2 regions of the Ensifer sp. genome follow, and region 1 is predicted to be linked to the other one. Evidence: riboswitches for the same ligand, from Rfam matches in the RefSeq annotation. Region 1 holds a riboswitch; the other holds the start of a gene.

Region 1 (7,397 bases):
GCTCGGCTATGACGAGGGCTGGCCAGACAAGGTGCGCGCCCTGAGTAACGGCGGCGTCAATGTCGCCTACGATTCAGTCGGCATAACCCTTCTCGACAGCCTTTCGGCGGTGCGTTCGCGCGGCACCCTGGTGACGTTCGGCATGGCCGGCGGTCCGGCGCCGCTGGTCGATCCGCGCTACCTGATGGAGCACTCGAAAACCGTCACCGGTGGCGATCTCTGGGATTTCCTGACCGACCGGCAGCAACGCTTGAGCCGGGCCGGGCGGCTGTTCCAGGCACTGCGTGCGGGCGTCATCGAGCGCCCGCGCATCGAAACCTTCGCACTGTCGGACGGTGCCGCGGCGCATACCCGGCTCGAGGACCGGCGCTTCTCCGGCAAGATCGTACTTCTGCCCGCGTGAGATCAGGTCCCGCATTTGCGGGGCCAATCATGCCAGGGACGGCTGCCTGCGCCCTCAGGCGGCCGGCAGGTTGAAGGGCGTGATCACCTCGACGGCAGAAAGGCGGCTGCCGCCGAGGATGGTGCGATTGCCGCTGCGCCGGGCGAGAATGGCCCGGAACGTCATGCGCGCGTCGCTGCGCAGATCATGGTGCAGCACGAAGTGGACCCGGCGTTCGCGCAGCAGCGCCAGGTTGTCCTGGTCGAGGTCGTGGGCGATGAACAGCGCGCAGGCCCGTCCGCTGCGCTCGAAGGCGGCGAGCACGGCGCGGTTGCCACCGCCGATCGAATAGGCCGCATTGATGTCGGCATGTGCCGTGAGCGCACGTGTCGCCAGGGCACCGGTCTCGATGTCCTTGCCATGACCTTCGCTGATTTCGACGATACGGATTGCCGGATATTGCTGGCGCAGGATGCGGCGAAAACCGATCTCACGTTCTTCCTCGCCGCGGAAACGACTGCTTGAGATCGTCACCAGTACGGTTGCCGGCGTCTCGGCAAAACGTTCGCCGACGAGATAGGCCGCGGTCTCGCCGGCGGCTCGGTTGTCGGCACCGGCATAGGCGGTGCGTGCCGAGTTCGGCAGATCGGTGACGAGTGTAACGACCGCGATGCCCGCCTGTTCCAGGCGAGCGACGGCGCCGACGATCTCGGGCACGTCCGGTGCCTTCAGCACGACGCCATCGGTTCCGCGCAGGCGAATGCGGTCGAGCAACTGGGCGATGTCGTGCGGGCGCATGGTCTCGGCGAAGTGGAAGCGACAACGGAACGTGGTTGGCATGAAAGTCGGCGCTTCCGTTTCGAACGCCAACCGGACGGCTTCCGTGAAGCGCTCCGGCGCCTCCATCACCACATCGATCGTGCGCTTCTGCCCCTGGATCTCCGACCCGGCTTGCTGCTTTTCCAGCTCGCGGATGGCGGCCTTCACCCGCGCCTCGGTCTGCTGGCGCACGCCTGGGCGTCCATTGAGCACGCGATCGACCGTCGCGGTGCTGAGGCCAGCCTGAAAGGCGATATCCTTGACCAGAAACGGATGGGCCATCGGCGATCTCTCCTGATGGTTTTTTGATGGTTTCCTGCTCTATATCACGATCGGGCGGCGCCTATAGTCGGGACATCCAGGGTTTCTGAGGAGGAACGAGATGAAAACCGACAACACGCAGCGCCAGCGGCTCGACCGCGTCTGGCTGAGCAAGGACAGCTGTGACATCGAAGCGTTCAGGGTCGAGGTCGAACGCCGCACAAACCTTGCGGACTACCCCCACGCGCTCGCCTGCGAAAAGAACGTGCTGATCTATGACAGCGCCAGCCTGCTTGCTGCATGTGCGACAGCGGACGGGCGCCGCGCCGCGCTTGCCGAGATTTGCGAGGCTCTGGCCACCGGGCCGGGAGTGGCTGTCTTCAAACGGGCCTATGCCGATACCAGCGTCATCGATGCGGCCAGCGGCATTTTCGATGCGATCATCGAGGAGCAGCACCGCACAAACAGCGGCGGTGGTGACCACTTCGCCAAACCCGGAGCCAACGACCGGATCTGGAATTCGCTCGAAAAACACTGCCTGAAAAGCCCTGAGAATTTCGCGGCCTACTATGCCAACAGCATTGTGGCGCTCGTCAGCGAGGCCTGGCTGGGTCCGAATTACCAGATGACGGCGCAGGTCAATCGCGTCAATCCGGGTGGTGCCTCGCAATCGGCCCATCGCGACTACCATCTCGGTTTCCAGACCTCCGACGTCATTGAGCAGTATCCCGCGCATGTGCACCGGCTGTCGCCGGTCCTGACGCTGCAGGGGGCCGTTGCCCATTGCGACATGCCGCTTGAAAGCGGTCCGACGCTGTTTCTGCCTTACAGCCAGAACTATCTGCCCGGCTATCTCGCCTTGAAGCGTCCCGAGTTCAGCGCCTATTTCGACGAGCACCACGTGCAATTGCCTTTGGAGAAGGGCGACGTGGTGTTCTTCAATCCGGCGCTTTACCATGCCGCCGGCAGCAACCGCTCGGCCGATATCAAGCGCGTGGCCAACCTGCTTCAGGTCTCCTCGGCCTTCGGGCGGGCCATGGAAACCGTCGATCGCACCAGGATGAGTGCCACGCTCTACCCTGCGCTCAAGGCTTTTTCTGGCTCGGGCACGCTTTCGCCGGAAGAGGCAGCCAATGCGATTGCGTCCTGCGCCGAGGGCTACTCCTTCCCGACCAATCTCGACCGGGACCCGCCGCTTGGCGGCCTTGCGCCGAAGACCCAGGCGCAACTGATGCATGAGGCACTGGCGGGCGGATGGAGCGATCAGGAGTTCCGCAAGGCGCTTGACGAGCAGACACGGCGCAAGCTGAGCTGACCTGAGGAAGACCTATCGAGATTGCCGGTCCCCACCGTCCTGCGGCGGGGGCCGTTTGCCTGTTTCCAAGTCATCTTCACTCCCGGGAGGAATTTCATGACCGAACACCACGGCCGTCTCGACGGCAAGATCGCCATCGTCACCGGCGGCACACAGGGGCTGGGGGCGAGGATCGCCAGCCTGTTTGCCGAGCGCGGCGCCAAAGCCGTCGTCATCTGCGGCCGCAATGCCGCCAAGGGCGAGGCAAAGGCGGAAGAGATCCGAAAGGCAAGCGGCGCTGAAGTGCTCTACGTCGAGGCCGACCTCGAAAAGGTCGAGGATGCGCGCAAGGTCGTCAACGCTTGCGACGCCGCCTTCGGGCGTGTCGACGCGCTGGTCAATGCCGCAGCGATCACCGACCGCGGCACCATCCTCGACACCAGCCCCGAACTGTTCGACCGGATGTTCGCGATCAATGTGCGCGCGCCGTTCTTTCTGATGCAGGAGGCCATCAAGGTCATGCGCCGGGAAGGCACAGAGGGCACGATCGTCAATATCGGCTCGATGTCGGCAATGGCGGGACAGCCCTTCATCGCAGCCTACTGCTCGTCCAAGGGGGCGCTGGAGACGCTGACCAAGAACACAGCCTATGCACTGTTGCGCAACCGCATTCGCGTCAACGGTCTCAACATCGGCTGGATGGCATCGGAGGGCGAAGATCGCATCCAGCGTGAATTTCATGGCGCCGCCGCCGACTGGCTGGAAAAGGCAGCGGCCGGACAGCCCTTCGGCCGGCTGGTCGATCCGGCGGAAGTGGCCCGTGCCTGTGCCTATCTTTCGTCCAGCGAATCCGGACTGATGACCGGTTCGGTCATCTGCTTCGACCAGTCGGTCTGGGGCGCGTATGACGGCTCGCCGCATCCGGTCGCACCGCTCTGAAGCTCTGGCCGTCGATTGGGGCTGTGGAGTGACAAGCAAGCGGCTTCACGCTTGCTTGTCATGCACCATCGGCTGTGTCCTTATGAGGTCGTCAGGTGCCCGCGATGCGGGAGAATCGGGAATCCGGTGTCACTCCGGAACGTGCCCAACGCTGTGACGGGGACGGCCTCCTCAAGAAGTCTTGATAATTCTCAAGATTTTGCCACTGGATCTTCATCCGATCTGGGAAGGTGAGGCGGCCGGCTGATCCGAAGTCAGAAGACCGGCCTGGCAAGATAGACCGAATTCCGCGCGGACGGCGGAAGGTTGTGCATTGTTGGGGATCAAACGATGCTGACTGACGCCAATGGCAGCCTTGTGGCTGCCGAAGCCTTTTCATCCTGCGAGCGCGAGGCGGTCTATAGGGCGATCGAAACACGCCGGGATGTGCGGGATCAGTTTCTGCCCGCGCCATTGCCGGACGATCTGGTGATGCGGCTGTTGAACGCGGCACACCGCGCTCCTTCGGTCGGATTCATGCAGCCGTGGAATTTCGTCCTCGTCCGGCAGGCGGAAACCCGCGAGCGGGTCTGGCAGGCCTTTTCCCGTGCCAATGACGAAGCGGCCCTGATGTTCGACGGCGACCGCCAGGCGATGTATCGCGCGTTGAAGCTGGAAGGGATCCGCAAGGCGCCCTTGAGCCTATGCATAACCTGCGACCGCACCCGCGGTGGATCGGTCGTTCTCGGGCGCACGCACAATCCGGACATGGATGTCTATTCGACCGTCTGCGCCGTTCAGAACCTCTGGCTCGCGGCCAGAGCCGAAGGCGTCGGCGTCGGCTGGGTCAGCATCTTCCATGAAGCCGAGATCAAGGCGATCCTCGGCATCCCCGATCATGTCGTGATCGTCGCCTGGCTTTGCCTTGGTTATGTCGACCAGCTCTATCAGGAACCGGAACTGGCGGCGAAGGGCTGGCGACAGCGCCTGCCATTGGACGAGCTGGTGTTCGAGGAAGGTTGGGGAAACCGACGGCCCTCAGAGGCAGCGATCAGTTGTTCTGAACCGGCTGATAGCCGGGGCCCTTCGGGTGGCGAAGATCGATCGACGTCTCCTCCTGGGGAAGGAATGTCGGGCCGATGACCCGCACCTTGCTCTTGGCGGGATCGTAGGGGCGCTCCTCGGCGGGGGCTGCGGCCTTGTTGACGGGCGCCGCCGATCCCTTCGTGCCTTCGATGACGATGATCGAGGACTGGTTGTCACTGGCGCTGCCGCCCGTTGCCTTCGGCGTGGTCGCTGCCGTCTTCGGGATCTGGCAGCCGCAGATTCCAGGTTTGCCGACGTCTCGCGTCCGGTATGCGAATGCGTTCGGCAGCTCCCGGTAGGGGCGCCCGGTCGAGGCGGACACCATCTGGTCGCTCTCTTCAGTGGCGAGCTCGTGGAAGAACAGTTCCGTTTCAGCGCCCGGGCAGCGGGCACGGCAGGCCTGTTCGTCGCGGGCAAAATCCGCAGGGCTTGCCTCTGACGAGATCGGGAAGAAGGCGCCGTCGCATGTGCGCACGCACATGGTGCGAAGCGTGCCGGAATAGATGCCGCTTTCCGGCCGGTAGGTTCCTTCACCGCCATCGCGCAGCAATGGGCCATAGCTTTCGTCCGGCGGCAGGTCCCGCAGGATATTGCGGTGGGTTTCGGGCGCGTCGGGATCGGTGCTGGCGAACTCCTCGCGGTCGCCGTAGCAGCCGTTGATTTCGAGCGCAGCCAGGATGCGCCGGCGCGTGTCGCCGCCATCGCCCGCGATCAGCTGCTGACGTTCGGACTTGAGGATGTCGAGATTGTCTTCCATCTCGGCGATCAGGCTGTTGATGTCGGAGCAGATGTCGGGATCGCCGCCATTGAAGACGACGACACTGCCGGAGCCGCAGCCTGCGCGCCGGCGGTCGTTGCGTGCGCGGCGCAGCTCGATGTTCTGTCGCGAAATCGCGCTGGCATAGTCGCGCGTATCGGCCGTGGTGGTCATGGCCGCCGGCAGTTCGGCGAGCCGGGTGTTCAGGCGGTCGCATACGCTGGAGGCCAGCGCCTGATCGGCAAGAACCAAAAGCAACGGCAGGGTCGCCGCGGCAAGGGCTTTCATGTTCCGGAACAAGGGCGAACGTCTCTTCCTTCAACCGCACGAGCGCCACCCTTATCGTCTGGGATCGGTCGCTGTCGGCTCTTCCTGTTTGCGCCCTATCATAAGGCTTGTCACCGCGTGTGCAATGACAAGCCTCGTATTGCGTTAACAGCTCCAGGCGAAGGAGCGATCGGCCGGATCCGCGATCAGGCGGCGCGGGCTGTTTCCAGCGACATCGGCCGTTCGAGAACCGTGCCTTCGATTGCGGCCACGGCCTTCATCGCGCTCAAAAGCGACGGCGTCACCTCCCAGGCGACCGCCACGGCAAAGACCGAACCGATGCGGTGCGGTTCGCCGATGCGCTCTCCAGGGCAACCCATGCGGCGGAACATCCGCTCGAGGAACACGTCGGTGACCGTAACGATGTGGCTGATGCCGGAGGCAAGCCCGAGCTCGCCGACGCCGCACATCAGTTCGGCAGCGGCGACCGTCACCTGGTTGGAGGCGCGGTCCTGCGAGATCTCCGGATCGATGCAGAAACGGCTCGATTCCCAGACAGAGGCGCTGCGGATCTCGGGATTGTCGCCAAGCAGGATCGGGAAGGTATCGTCGAGCATGTTGGGACCGAGCGTCGGCAGCAGCCGCAGCGAGCCGCGCAGCTTGCCCGTTTCCGGCGAATAGGACAGCACGTAAAGCGGGTTCGACGTGTCGTAGTTGTCGATTTCCCAATCCCCTTCGGTCTGGACGTCCCATTTCAGGAAGTCATGAAAGACGCGCTTGCGCAGCTTGAACATCTCGTCGATGGCCTGTGGGTGCTGTCCGCGCGTCCTGCCGTTGAGGATCCTGATCATCTTTTTCTCCATCCTTGTTCTTAAGGGATGGCGTGATGCTGTCAGGCCGGCGGCAGGGGCGAAACTGTCGCAAGCGACAGTAACGTAAACGGTTTTTTTACTCTAAATTTCGATGGGTTTCCGGAAGGGCGAGGGAGGAGCGGCTTGAACCGGGATCAAACCGAGGGGATGAGCGCGTGGCGAACCGCCTGCGCTACGGCTTGCGTGTTGGAAACGACGTTGAGCTTGCGGCGGGCATTGGTCATGAAGAAACGCACGGTACGCTCGGAGATGCCGAGAATGGTGGCGATCTCCCAGTAGCTCTTGCCGGCAGCCGACCAGGTGAGGACCTCGGTCTCGCGGCTCGTGAGGCGCGTGTCGCGGGCGTTGAGCCCGCCGGTCATGGCGGCATTCTCCAGCATGCCGGCATGAAACAGGTTGGCGGCAAGCTGGAAGTCGCGCAGGTGGTTGCGCCGGTAGATCGACCATTCACCTGCCGACATGTTCACGTTGATCGCAAGCAGGGCCATGCGGCCGGCGGGCGAGGGCAGCGGCAGCGCGACGCCTTCGCTGGAGAGGCCAATCTCCTCGGCCGTCTTGAAAAGGGGCTCGCATTCGGGAAAGCGGTGGCGCGCGGTTGTCCATTCCACCGGCCTGACGCCGCCCAGCGCCAGCTTGAGGATCGGGTCGATCCGGTAGAGCCCGCGCGTCAGATATAGCTCCGCCGCATAGGCCCCGAACGTGTGGTGGAGGCGGCAGATCTTGAGCTCGTCGGCATAGGGC
Region 2 (7,397 bases), on a different contig from region 1:
CATCGGGTGCCGCGTAGTCGGCAAAGTCCGGATCGATGCCGTCCGAGCGGAAGCAGCCATCGTCGGACATGCGCGCGACATCCGCCCAGGCTGATGCCAGATCGAGGCGGGCAAGCAGCCCCTGACGCTTACCGGAAAGGCTTTCGAGCAGGCCCGGTACGCCGTCCCTGAGGACTGCGTGACGATCCCTGCCGGTCAGGGCGATATCGCGCCCTCCCTGGAAGAAGACATGCCGCAGCTGTCCCTCCAGGCATGGCGCGAGCTCGTCCTCGCGGATGTCGTCGAGCACGATCATGCGCATGCCGCATCCGATATCGTTGCCGATCAGATGCGGAATGACGGCATTGTCGATGTCGGCGACCAGCCCGACCGGAACCGGCTTGCCCGGATGGAAATCCGGGGTCGTGACGATGCGTCCGGCGACCGCACCACGGATCGCCAGCGCTTCCGGCAATGGAAGGGCCGAGGCGAGATCGTTGAGTGCGCGCGCGCGTTGATGCTCAGGCTCGTCGATGGCGACGACGGACCTGATCGCATGCCCGGAAACGACATCGTTCCGGACGATAGGATTATGTTGGTTGGACATTTGGATTCTCCGTCGCCTTGGGGTCAGCAGCCGCGGCAATACGGATTGGCGCACTCACTAGTTGAAAGCGGGCCGGCAGTCAATCCTGCGGCCGGCATGGGCCGGCAGCACGGTCGAGCCGCTCAAGGCTTTCAGCCCCGGACCGGTTTGGGCCGGGGAAAAATGCTAGGGCGCCGGAAGACGTCCTTGCGCTCAAAAATCCCAGTCTTCGTCTTCGGTGGCGACCGCCTTGCCGATGACGTAGGACGAGCCGGATCCGGAGAAGAAGTCGTGGTTCTCGTCGGCGTTCGGCGACAGGGCCGACAGGATCGCCGGGTTGACCTTGCAGGCATCGGCCGGGAACAGCGCCTCGTAGCCGAGGTTCATCAGCGCCTTGTTGGCGTTGTAGTGCAGGAACTTCTTCACGTCCTCGGTCAACCCGACGCTGTCGTAAAGCGATTCCGTGTACTTCGCCTCGTTGTCGTAGAGTTCAAGCAGCAGGTCAAAGGCGAAGTCCTTGATCTCCTGCCGGCGCTCTTCGCTCAGGCGCTCGAGGCCCTTCTGGAACTTGTAGCCGATGTAATAGCCGTGCACCGCTTCGTCACGGATGATGAGGCGGATCATGTCGGCTGTGTTGGTCAGCTTGGCGCGGCTCGACCAGTACATCGGCAGGTAGAAACCGGAATAGAACAGGAAGCTCTCGAGGAAGACGCTGGCGATCTTGCGCTTCAGCGGATCCGCGGTGCGATAGTGCTCCAGGATCAGTGCCGACTTCTTCTGGAGATGTTCGTTTTCCTCCGACCAGCGATAGGCGTCGTCGACGTCAGGCGTCGAGCAAAGCGTCGAGAAGATCGAGGAATAGGAACGGGCGTGCACCGCCTCCATGAAGGAGATGTTGGAATAGACGGCTTCCTCGTGCGGCGTGATCGAATCCGCCATCAGCGTCGGGGCGCCGATGCTCGTCTGGATCGTGTCGAGCAGGGTCAGGCCGGTGAACACGCGGATCGTCAGTTGCTGTTCTTCCGGGCGAAGTGCCGCCCAGGAGGGGATGTCGTTCGACAGCGGCACTTTTTCCGGCAGCCAGAAATTGCCGGTGAGCCGGTTCCAGACTTCGAGGTCCTTGTCGTCCTCGATGCGGTTCCAGTTGATGGCGCGCACGGCCTGCGCGACCTTGGGCGCCTTGGTCTTGACTTGGATGTTCATGATTGTCCCCGGAATATCAAAGAGCGCAGGATACGCAGCCCTGCACTTCCGTGCCGGACAGCGCCATCTGACGAAGGCGGATGTAGTAGATCGTCTTGATGCCCTTCTTCCAGGCATGGATCTGCGCCCGGTTGATGTCGCGGGTCGTCGCCGTGTCCTTGAAGAACAGGGTCAACGACAGGCCCTGGTCGACATGCTGGGTCGCCGCCGCATAGGTGTCGATGATCTTCTCCGGGCCGATTTCGTAGGCGTCCTGGTAGTAGTCGAGATTGTCGTTGGTCATGAAGGCCGCCGGGTAGTAGACGCGGCCGATCTTGCCTTCCTTGCGGATCTCGATCTTCGAGACGATCGGGTGGATCGAGGAGGTCGAGTGGTTGATGTAGGAGATCGAGCCGGTCGGCGGCACTGCCTGCAGGTTCTGGTTATAGAGGCCCGTGGCCATGACGGCCTTCTTGAGATCCTGCCAATCTCCCTGTGTCGGGATATCGATGCCCGCGGTTTCGAACAGCTCGCGCACCCGCTCCGTCGCCGGCTTCCATTCCTGTTCCGTGTATTTGTCGAAGTAGTCGCCAGACGCGTATTTCGAGTTTTCGAAGCCCTTGAAGCTCGTGCCGCGTTCGACCGCGATCCGGTTCGAGGCGCGGATGGCGTGGTAAGCCACGGTGTAGAAGTAGATATTGGTGAAGTCGATGCCTTCGTCCGAGCCGTAATAGACCCGTTCGCGGGCGAGATAGCCGTGAAGGTTCATCTGCCCAAGGCCGATCGCATGGCTGTCGTCGTTGCCCTTCTCGACGGAGGGAACCGAAGAGATGTGGCTCATGTCGGACACTGCCGTCAGTGCCCGGATCGACGTCTCGATCGTCTTGCCGAAATCCGTGCTGTCCATCGCGGCCGCGATGTTCAGCGAGCCGAGGTTGCAGGAAATGTCCTTACCCATGTGCTTGTAGGACAGGTCGTCATTGTATTCGCTGGCTTCGCTGACCTGCAGGATTTCCGAGCAAAGGTTGCTCATGGTGATGCGCCCGGCGATCGGGTTGGCGCGGTTCACCGTGTCTTCGAACATGATGTAGGGGTAGCCGCTTTCGAACTGGATTTCCGCCAGCACCTGGAAGAACTCGCGCGCCTTGATCTTCTTCTTGCGGATCCGGCTGTCGGCGACCATCTCCCGGTACTTTTCCGTGACCGAAATGTCGGTGAAGGCGACGCCGTAGACGCGTTCCACGTCATAGGGCGAGAACAGGTACATGTCCTCGTTGTTCTTGGCGAGTTCGAAAGTGATGTCGGGCACCACGACGCCGAGCGACAGCGTCTTGATGCGGATCTTCTCGTCGGCGTTCTCGCGCTTGGTGTCGAGGAAGCGCATGATGTCGGGATGGTGGGCGTTGAGGTAGACGGCGCCTGCGCCCTGGCGTGCGCCGAGCTGGTTGGCGTAGGAGAACGAATCCTCGAGCAGTTTCATCACGGGGATGATGCCCGACGACTGGTTCTCGATCTGCTTGATCGGCGCGCCGGCCTCGCGGATGTTGGTGAGCGAGAGCGCAACGCCGCCGCCGCGCTTCGACAGCTGCAGCGCCGAATTGATGCCGCGCGCGATGCTCTCCATGTTGTCCTCGACCCTCAGCAGAAAGCAGGAGACGAGCTCGCCGCGCTGCTTCTTGCCGGCGTTGAGGAAGGTTGGCGTCGCCGGCTGGAAGCGGCCGGAGATGATCTCGTCGACCATGTCGCGCGCCAGCGCTTCGTCGCCGCGCGAAAGCGCCAGCGCCACCATGCAGACGCGGTCCTCGTAGCGCTCGAGGTAGCGCTTCCCGTCGAAGGTCTTCAGCGTGTAGCTGGTGTAATACTTGAACGCTCCGAGGAAGGTCGGGAAGCGGAACTTCTTGTCATAGGCGTGTTCGAACAGATCGCGCACGAAATTGAACGAATACTGGTCGAGAACCTCCTGCTCGTAATAGCCCTCGGTCACCAGGTAATCGAGCTTTTCGCGCAGGTTATGGAAGAACACGGTGTTCTGGTTGACGTGCTGCAGGAAGTACAGCTTCGCCGCCAGCCGATCCTTGTCGAGCTGGATCCGGCCGTCCTCGTCATAGAGGTTCAGCATCGCGTTCAGCGCGTGGTAATCGAGCGCCGCTTCCGTCGCCTTCAGGGGGCGTTCGAGTGTTGAGACGTCCAAAATCGTTCCATCCCGTCTTTGACATTGGCGACGTCCTCGTCGGTGCCCAGAAGCTCGAACCGGTAGAGATAGGGCACCTGGCACTTGGCCGAGATCACGTCGCCGGCGATCCCGTAGGTCGCGCCGAAATTGCTGTTGCCCGCGGCAATCACGCCGCGGATGTGGGAGCGGTTGTCCGCATCGTTCAGGAAGCGGATGACCTGTTTGGGCACGGCGCCCCGGCCGTCGTCGCCGCAATAGGTCGGCACGACCAGCACATAGGGTTCCTTGATCTCAAGCGGCCCGTCGGCCGCGCTCACCGGAATGCGGATGGCGCGAAGGCCGAGCTTGCCGACGAAGCGATGGGTGTTTTCCGAGCGCGTGGAGAAGTAGACGATCAGGCCCATCGCCCGGCACCTCAAGCTTACGAGAGCGCGCTGATCTTGTCGGGGCGGAAGCCTGCCCAATGTTCCGGGCCGGCAACGACGACGGGAAGCTGCATGTAGCCGAGGCCCTTGACCGTCTGGAGCGCGTCCTCGTCGATCGAGATGTCGATCACCTCGTAGTTGACGCCCTTGCGGTCGAGCGCGCGGTAGGTGGCGGTGCATTGGACGCAGGCGGGCTTGCTGTAGACGGTGACGTTCATTTCTTCCTCGTTGGGTCGGCTGGATCTGGACATGAAAAGGCATGCGGGCGCGCGAGCGCGTTCCGGCGAAAGGGCAGGGCTGGCAGAATGGCGACGGGCTCGGATAAGGACCGAGCACGGGTCTTCGTCAGATGCGCGGGAACCCGCGCCTCTTCGGTGGCGAATGATAGGAATTCGATGACGCGGACATGACTTCACCCCGAAGTTGAAGACGGCGCTTCCGGGGAGACGTCGAGACGATCAGGCAGGTTTCATCCTGCCTCAAGCATACCTCTGACCTCTCCGGACACCCCGCCCGTGGACGTTTATCGATCGAGGCAGGTCTCCTGGCTCACGGGTCGCTGCTTCTGCCCGGACCTTCCCGAAGCCTCATGCTTCAGTGGCCGAATGCTGGACAGTCGCTCGCCGTTTACAGTTGCGGGGGCAGCCACGGCTTGACCGGGCGAAATCGCCACGGGGCACCGTATTCCCATCTTCGCTCCCAATCCTTGCGAATCGGAAGAACCTCGAACACTAGATATAGTATATGGCCGGAAAATCGCGTCAATAGGTTCGATGGCGCGGATGCCCGATGGCGTGGGCAATATTTTCCCGGGTGTGGATAACGGGGAGTAAATGCGCGGTTCCAACAAAGCCTGTGGATGAAGAGCCGTCGTCGACGGCTCCCCAAGTCGAACACGTCAGGCAGCGAAGGCCGGAACCGGGCGGTTGTCGCGGTCGACGGCCACCATGATGAAGACGCCACGGGCCGTCAGCGTCGGTTCTCCGCCCATGAGATCTTCCGACCACAACTCCACCTCTACGGTCGTCGAGCTCCGGCCGGTGCGCACGATCCTTGCAACAATCTCGATGATCGAACCAACGGTGATGCGATGCTTGAAGTCGATGCTTTGGCAGGAGGCAAGCACCGTCGTCTTGCGGCTTGCCCGTGTCGCCACGACGAAGGCCGCCTTGGTCATCTGCGACAGCGCGTCGCCACCGAACATGGCGCCGAAGCTGTTGGCCTGGTCGGGAAAGACGATGTCGACCATGCGTACCGCATCGTCTTTCGGCGGACCGATCGCGGCAGAGGCGAGCGAAGGCAGCGACCAGCTTCCTTCCTTGCCTTCGGGCATCGCCACCATGGTGAACTGGCCGCGGGTGCAAAGATCGCTTGTGCCCTCGATAAGATCCTCGGCGATCATGTCCACCTCCACCACCATCGAGCGCCGGCCAACCTTCATCGGGCGCCCGGAAAAGCTGACGATCTGGCCGATACGGGCAGGGGCGCGGAAATCGACCCGGTCGCAGGACGCGGTGACGAAGGGGACGCGGCCGTGGCGGGTGGCGACGATGAAGGCGATCCGGTCCATCAGCGCCAGTCCCGCACCGCCGAACAGCGTGCCGTGGTGGTTGGTGTCGCCGGGAAAGACGATGTCGATCAGCGTGGATGGCGCCGGGGTTTCCCCCGGCGCCATCCAGATATTCCCGTCGTCCGTCATGCGCTTGCCGCATCCCGGCCGGAGGCGGCGAAAGATTGCCGCAACGCCTGTGCCGCCTGCACCATGTTGACGAGGGCGGGGCGCACCTCCTCCCAGGCCCTCGTTTTCAGGCCGCAATCCGGGTTGACCCAGATCTGTGCCGGCGTCAGCCCGTCGGTCGCCTTTTCGATCAGGGCCACCATCTCGTCGACCGAGGGCACCCGTGGCGAGTGGATGTCGTAGACGCCCGGGCCGATCTCGTTCGGATAGGCCTGATCGGTGAAGGCGCCGAGCAGTTCCATCTTCGAGCGCGAGGTTTCGATGGAGATGACGTCGGCATCCATTGCCGCGATCGCCGCCATGATGTCGTTGAACTCCGAGTAGCACATGTGCGTGTGGATCTGCGTTTCGTCACCGACACCCGAAGCGCTGATCCGGAAGCACTCGACGGCCCAGTCGAGATAGGCCTTTCGATCGGACCGCCTGAGCGGAAGCCCCTCGCGCAGCGCCGGTTCGTCGATCTGGATCACGGCGATGCCGGCAGCCTCCAGGTCGGTGACCTCGTCGCGCAGCGCCAGCGCGATCTGCCGGCACACGATCGAGCGGGGCAGGTCGTCACGCACGAACGACCATTGCAGCATCGTCACCGGGCCGGTGAGCATGCCCTTCATCGGCCTTGACGTCAGCGACTGCGCATAGGATGCCCAATCCACCGTCATCGGGTTCGGCCGCGAGACATCGCCGAAGATGATCGGCGGGCGCACGTAGCGCGAGCCGTAGCTCTGCACCCAGCCGCTCTGGGTGAAGGCATAGCCGGAAAGCTGCTCGCCGAAATATTGCACCATGTCGTTGCGCTCGAACTCGCCATGCACCAGCACCTCGATGCCGATGTCCTCCTGCCAGCGCACGGCCTTCTCCGTCTCCTGGCGCAGATATGCAAGATAGTCGACATAGCTGAGCTCGCCCTTGGCATGCAGCGATCGCGCCTGGCGCACCTGCGGTGTCTGCGGGAAGGAGCCGATCGTCGTCGTCGGGAAAAGCGGCAGCGCCAACCTCTCTTCCTGCAGCCGCCGGCGCGTTGCAAAGCCCGACTGGCGGCGGCTTTCGGCAGCCGTCAGGCCTTTCAGGCGTCCGGCGACCAGCGGGTCATGGACCTTGAGCGAGGTCAGACGCGCCGCTGCCGCCACGATCGATTTCTCGAATACCTGTTCCGGATTGGCGAGGCCGGGCTCGAAGGCGCGGGCAAGCAGATTGAGCTCGTCCAGTTTCTGCAGGGCGAAGGCAAGCCATGAGGCGAGCTCCGGGTCGAGCGCTTTTTCGAGGTCGAGATCAACAGGCACGTACAGCAGCGAGCAGGACGGCGCAAGCTCGATG

The links. A riboswitch is a leader RNA that binds a small molecule or an ion and turns the genes downstream of it on or off. The one in region 1 is predicted to bind cobalamin.
Region 2: linked by a shared signal. The riboswitch ahead of nrdH (glutaredoxin-like protein NrdH) and the one ahead of bluB (5,6-dimethylbenzimidazole synthase) in region 1 are both predicted to bind cobalamin.

Annotation. Positions count from the first base shown of each region.
Region 1 covers NZ_DALZXU010000001.1:1,944,713-1,952,109, reverse strand. The annotation lists gene RTP54_RS09475 (quinone oxidoreductase) at 1-403, shown strand, start outside; gene RTP54_RS09470 (LacI family DNA-binding transcriptional regulator) at 458-1,483, opposite strand; gene RTP54_RS09465 (phytanoyl-CoA dioxygenase family protein) at 1,584-2,777, shown strand; gene RTP54_RS09460 (SDR family oxidoreductase) at 2,874-3,695, shown strand; cobalamin riboswitch at 3,772-3,981, shown strand; gene bluB (5,6-dimethylbenzimidazole synthase) at 4,026-4,817, shown strand; gene RTP54_RS09450 (DUF2865 domain-containing protein) at 4,726-5,805, opposite strand; gene RTP54_RS09445 (acyl-homoserine-lactone synthase) at 5,991-6,635, opposite strand; gene RTP54_RS09440 (helix-turn-helix transcriptional regulator) at 6,791-7,397, opposite strand, start outside.
Region 2 covers NZ_DALZXU010000006.1:113,372-120,768, forward strand. The annotation lists gene RTP54_RS22625 (RtcB family protein) at 1-586, opposite strand, end outside; gene nrdF (class 1b ribonucleoside-diphosphate reductase subunit beta) at 779-1,768, opposite strand; gene nrdE (class 1b ribonucleoside-diphosphate reductase subunit alpha) at 1,785-3,938, opposite strand; gene nrdI (class Ib ribonucleoside-diphosphate reductase assembly flavoprotein NrdI) at 3,908-4,324, opposite strand; gene nrdH (glutaredoxin-like protein NrdH) at 4,342-4,563, opposite strand; cobalamin riboswitch at 4,862-5,087, opposite strand; gene RTP54_RS22650 (acyl-CoA thioesterase) at 5,244-6,044, opposite strand; gene metE (5-methyltetrahydropteroyltriglutamate--homocysteine S-methyltransferase) at 6,041-7,397, opposite strand, start outside.